Regions from separate parts of the Serratia sp. GW822-FHT06E05 genome, predicted to be linked through region 2. Evidence: predicted binding sites of a transcription regulator. Region 2 holds the regulator's gene; the other holds the start of a gene.
What was found. Region 2 encodes LexA, which represses DNA repair genes until DNA is damaged. Its sites were predicted from a motif close to TNCTGTATGTACATACAGNA; they were not measured.
Positions count from the first base shown of each region.

Region 1: a site for LexA is predicted at 1,136-1,155, ahead of uvrB (excinuclease ABC subunit UvrB). Genes of this name have one in related genera too.

Region 1 covers NZ_JBXALM010000001.1:1,534,438-1,537,573, reverse strand. Annotated here, with positions in the region: gene uvrB (excinuclease ABC subunit UvrB) at 1,266-3,136, shown strand, end outside.
Region 2 covers NZ_JBXALM010000003.1:399,431-402,566, forward strand. Annotated here, with positions in the region: gene dinF (MATE family efflux transporter DinF) at 225-1,589, opposite strand; gene lexA (transcriptional repressor LexA) at 1,691-2,299, opposite strand; gene AC1RKC_RS11870 (diacylglycerol kinase) at 2,421-2,789, opposite strand; gene plsB (glycerol-3-phosphate 1-O-acyltransferase PlsB) at 2,938-3,136, shown strand, end outside.

The DNA of each region.
Region 1 (3,136 bases), on a different contig from region 2:
GCATTCTCCTCAAAGACCTGTCTTCCACTCGTGGTTGTACGCCCATAGCGGGCGTCGGCGTAACGCGGCGTTAACAGGCCGCGCCGATTTCACCCGCCGGAACCGCAGGCGGCCGGTGCAGGGAAGGGGGACGAACCCCTTCTTCCTCGCTTAATCCACTCCCTACTGCGATTTCCGCCTTAGCGGTTTCTTTCCCGAGTGTTTCAATGTCTGGAACAAAATGCTGATCTGCTACCTTCAACGAGGTAGTTAAGTTTTGACTTAAGCGAGCAATACATAGGTGAAAATGGCACCTAAAGGCCATTCGTTAGCGCTCTCTCATGTTTATGTCGCCAATGTCAGTTGATTCGCATTGGCGTGACGCTAAACCCCGAGCAGCTCATTCTGCCGTTTCGGGGCGTAGATTTCCCCGAGCCCACTTTCGCCGTCAAAGGGTAATGCAACCCTTGGGCCAACTTTTTGAACGCTGTAAATCAGAGATTGTTATTGCCTTGTTAACGGCCTGGCGCGCCAGACGTGGGCTGGGTGGAATGGCGGAAAATAGCGGGAAAGTTAACACGGACGATTTTTGCACTCTTCCGGTGCTGAGCAGAAGAGTTATGGTGCAAGCTATTTCATCGCTCGCCGCAAGATGCAGCAAAGGAAGGTAACAATGGGACAAATCTGTTTTTGGCAATGGGTCTTTTTAGCATTAATCGGCATAAACAAAGCGATATTTTTGTGAAAAAATAACTAAAAAAGCCATCTTGGCGAGAAGAAACGCCAAAAAGCGTTCTTTCTGCAACTCCCGCCGGGGGCGGGGCGGTGAGAGTTATCCACTATTCCTGTGGATAACCTTGTGCATTAGATTTAGAAAACCGGTTTAAAGCGAGAGCGGACGCGGGTTCTGTTCGCTTTGTCCGCAATCTCGTCTTTTTTATAAAATCATTATTAATCAATAAATTAACTAAAATCAAGCGGCCTCTGTATTGATGAAGTGCCTATGTATGATTTTTCGCCACAGTGCTATCAATAAGTTAATTCGTGGCGGATTTTGGGGATAAAACTGTTATTGACAATAAAAATGTCACGCCGCTGTAACCCTGGCGGTGCATTCAGCCCGGATTGACGCACGCCAAAGCAACGAACCGCTTGAAGCTGGTTTTATATCCAGTATCATAGGCACTGGCGAAAATCGCCGGGGCTTTCCATAATTAGAGGCCATTCACCGAGCAGCAGCTCCATGGCCGCCTGAGCGCGCGCATCTCCACAGGGTAGCCGAGTCAATGAGTAAAACGTTCAAACTGCATTCCGAATTCAAGCCGGCCGGCGACCAGCCGGAAGCCATCCGTAAGCTGGAAGAGGGCCTGGAAGACGGCCTGGCTCACCAAACGCTACTGGGCGTAACCGGCTCGGGCAAGACATTCACCGTCGCTAATGTGATCGCCGATCTCAACCGGCCCACCATGGTGCTGGCGCCTAATAAAACTTTGGCGGCGCAGCTGTATGGTGAGATGAAAGAGTTCTTTCCCGAGAATGCGGTCGAGTATTTCGTTTCTTACTACGACTACTATCAGCCGGAGGCCTACGTCCCCAGCTCCGACACCTTTATCGAAAAAGATGCCTCGGTGAACGAACACATCGAGCAGATGCGCCTTTCTGCGACGAAAGCGCTGTTGGAACGCCGCGATGTGATCGTGGTGGCGTCGGTATCGGCGATTTACGGCCTGGGCGATCCGGATTTGTACCTGAAGATGATGTTGCATCTGACCAAAGGCATGATCATCGATCAGCGGGCGATCCTGCGTCGTTTGGCGGAGCTGCAATATAGCCGCAACGATCAGGCTTTCCAGCGCGCGACGTTCCGCGTGCGGGGTGAAGTGATTGACGTCTTCCCGGCGGAATCGGATGAATTGGCGCTGCGCATTGAGCTGTTTGACGAAGAGGTCGAACGGCTTTCGCTGTTTGATCCCCTGACCGGCCAGATCGAACAAGAGGTGCAGCGTTTTACCATTTACCCCAAATCGCACTATGTGACGCCGCGCGAGCGGATCCTGCAGGCGATGGAAGAGATCAAGGTGGATCTGGCCGAGCGGCGCAAGGTGCTGCTGGCCAATAACAAGCTGCTGGAAGAACAGCGTCTGACGCAGCGCACCCAGTTTGATCTGGAGATGATGAACGAACTGGGCTACTGCTCCGGCATTGAAAACTATTCGCGCTACCTGTCCGGACGCGGCGAGGGTGAGCCACCGCCGACGCTGTTTGACTATTTGCCGGCGGATGGCCTGCTGGTGGTTGACGAGTCCCACGTGACCATTCCGCAAATCGGCGGTATGTACAAAGGCGACCGTTCACGCAAGGAAACGCTGGTGGAATACGGTTTCCGCCTGCCGTCGGCGCTGGATAACCGCCCGCTGCGCTTTGAAGAGTTCGAAGCGCTGGCGCCACAGACTATCTATGTGTCTGCTACGCCGGGCAAATACGAGCTGGAAAAATCCGGTGGTGACATTATCGATCAGGTGGTGCGCCCAACCGGGCTGCTGGATCCGCAAATCGAAGTGCGGCCGGTGACCACCCAGGTGGACGATCTGCTTTCCGAAATCCGCAAGCGGGTGGCGATCAACGAGCGTGTGCTGGTTACCACGCTGACCAAACGCATGGCGGAAGATCTGACCGAATACCTGGAAGAGCATGGCGAGCGGGTGCGCTACCTGCACTCGGACATCGATACCGTGGAACGAGTCGAAATCATTCGTGACCTGCGCCTGGGCGAGTTTGACGTGCTGGTGGGTATCAACCTGTTGCGTGAAGGGCTGGACATGCCAGAGGTGTCGCTGGTGGCGATTTTGGATGCCGATAAAGAGGGCTTCCTGCGCTCCGAACGTTCATTGATCCAGACCATTGGTCGTGCGGCGCGTAACCTCAACGGTAAAGCTATCCTCTACGGTGACAAAATTACCGACTCGATGGCCAGAGCGATCGGCGAGACCGAGCGTCGCCGTGCCAAACAGCAGGCGTTCAACGAAGAAAACGGCATTGTACCGCAGGGCTTGAACAAGAAAATTTCTGATATTTTGCAGTTGGGTAAACCCAGTACCCGCAGTAAGGGCAAAGGGAAGGGCAAAGCTGCGGAAAACGCCGCCCAGTACCAAAATCT
Region 2 (3,136 bases):
TAATCATGGTCAATTGACCTAAAATGAAGGGAATGTCATTCCAATTCATTCCGCCAGCCACATGATTAACTATAGCAACAGATATCGATAAAGAACAAAAAACCAGAATAAAAATTCAACAAAACAACAAAATTAAGTAAAACACCCGAAATAACAGTCAGTAAGCGGGACTAAATCGACGCGATAATATGTAACTCAATATGAATACAAAACATTAGTTAATTTTATGATAACGTCTCATTGTGAGCCGTTGGATCCGCGGCAAACCAGGTACCGCGCAGCCTGTGGCGGTGCCAAATCCAGCCGAGCGCGATGCCTCGCAGAGAAAGAAAGACCGCCAGCGCCAGCCATAAACCATGATTGCCCAAGACGGGTACGGTCAGCAGCGTTAAACCATAGCCGGCCGCTGCCACTGCCATGCTGTTGCGCATTTCTGCTCCTCGGGTGGCGCCAATAAACATGCCGTCCAGCAAATAGCACCATACGCCCACCAATGGCAGCACCACCTGCCACGGCAGATAGTGGCCGGCCAGCGCACGCAGTTCCGGTAACGAGGTCAAGGCGGCGATAATATGCTGACCGGCAACGGCATAAACCAGGCCAAAGGCCAACGCGACCAGACAGGCTTGTCGGCAAGCCGCACGCCACACCTTGCGCAGTTGGCTATCGTCACGCGCGCCATAGGCATGGCCAGAATGCGCTTCAACCGCGTAGGCAAAACCGTCGAGCGCATAGGCGGTAAAGGTCAGTAAGTTCATCAGCACCGCATTCACTGCCACTACTTCGCCGCCAAGCCGGGCACCGAAGATGGTCAAAGAAGCGAAGCACAGCTGCAGCAGCAGGGAACGCAGCATAATATCGCGGTTCAGCGCCAGCAAACGCCGCAGGTTACCGCGCCAGGCAGTGCGCAGCATCGGCATGGAAATGCCACGTAGGCGCATGACCCGCCAGGACAGCCATAAGCCCAGCAGCAGCGTGGCATACTCAGAAATAGCTGTCGCCGTCGCCGCACCTTGCACGTTCCAGCCCAGCCCCATCACCAGCCAGATATCCAGTACAATATTCAATAAGTTGCCGACAATCAGCAGGATCACCGGCGCACGTACGTATTGCACGCCAAGCAGCCAGCCCAGGATAACCATGTTCGCCAATGCCGCCGGCGCGCTCAACCAGCGGATCTCGAGGAATAATCGGGCCTGCTCCAGCACCGCCTCGTCGCCACCGACGATTTTCAGCGCCAGTTCGATCAGCGGATGGCGCAGCAAGACAATGGCCACACCGGCCAACGCCGCCAGCAGCAGCGGTTGCATAAAGGCGCGCGCCAATCCCTGTGGGTTTTGTGCGCCCAGAGCCTGTGCAGTCAGACCGGTGGTGCTCATACGCAGGAACAACAACAGCATGAACAGGAAGCTGGTCGCCATCGCTCCCACCGCCACACCACCCAGATAAACAGGGCTGTCGAGGTGACCGATCACTGCGGTATCCACCAGCCCAAGCAACGGCACGGTGATATTGGAGAAGATCATTGGCAGCGCCAGGCGCCACAAGGCTTTATCGGTATCGCTGGTGAAGGCGGAGAGCAGGCGCATAGTGAAATGTTCCCGTGGCAATGCGGTTTTAATCGGTCAGAAATGATATCGCCCCAGAGCTGGGGCGATTTAAATCAAAGGGCAGCGTGCAGGCTTATGGGTTAAACCCAGTCGCCGTTGCGGATCACGCCGACCGCCAAGCCTTCAATGGTGAAGTTCTGCTGACGCAGATCAACCACAATCGGCTGGAATTCACTGTTTTCCGGTAGCAGCTCAACCACGTTACCGTGCTTTTTCAGCCGCTTGACCGTAACTTCATCTTCGATGCGCGCCACAACCACCTGGCCATTACGCACGTCCTGAGTTTTATGCACCGCCAACAGGTCACCGTCCAGAATACCGATATCACGCATCGACATGCCGTTAACCCGCAGCAGGAAATCCGCGCTCGGTTTGAACAGTGAAGGATCCACCTTGTAGTGACCTTCGATATGCTGCTGTGCCAGCAGCGGCTCACCGGCAGCCACGCGGCCAATCAGCGGTAAACCCTCTTCATCTTCCATCAGCAACCGAATGCCGCGCGAAGCGCCGGAGACGATTTCGATGACGCCTTTACGCGCCAGCGCTTTCAGATGTTCTTCTGCGGCATTTGGCGAACGGAACCCCAGACGCATGGCGATCTCGGCACGCGTCGGCGGCATGCCAGTGGACGAAATATGATCGCGAATCAGATCATAGACCTCTTGCTGTCTGGTAGTTAGTGCTTTCATTCCGCCCCCTGTTTGTTTATACAGTCTTGCTGTGAGTATATACAGGTAAGTGCGGCTTGGGAACCGAAGAATGAATAAAAATCAGGGATTAGCGACCCGGATCGCAACGAGCTTGCTCTGCTCAGACAAAGTGCTGCCACAGCACCGCGGCCCAAACAAACAGCGCCAAAATAACCGCCAGCAAAACTGCCGCCGACCCCATATCCTTGGCCCGGCCGGACAGCTCGTGATACTCGGTCCCCACCCGGTCAACAATCGCCTCAATTGCGCTGTTGAGCATCTCGACAATCATCACCAGCACCACCGACCCAATCAGTAAAATGCGCGCTATCGCACCCACGTCCAGCCAAATCGCCAGTATGATAGCCAGCACGGTCACCACCAACTCCTGGCGGAACGCCGCTTCGTGCTGCCAGGCAGCGGAAAAACCTTTATAAGAGTAGCCGGCGGCTTTAATAATACGGGTCAGGCCGGTTGCTTGGTTCGTCATGTTTTTAGTGCCTTTCGCAGAGGTAAGTCATAATTAAACAGTCTAGGCCAGGAAGCGCTCACGGCTCCCGGTTTTCCAACACCACAGATCTGCTACCCGGTTTCTGGTATGCTTGCGGCGCATTGCTAACAAGAGGCTTCACGTTGTTATGTCAGGTTGGCGTAAAATTTATTATAAACTATTGAATTTACCACTCAAATTGTTGGTAAGAAGTAAGGTTATCCCTTCAGATCCGGTCACGGAGTTAGGGTTGGATCCCTCACGGCCGATTTTGTATGTTTTACCTTATAATTCCAAGGCGGATTTACTGACGCTGCGCACCCAGTGCCTGGCGCAGGATTTGCCCG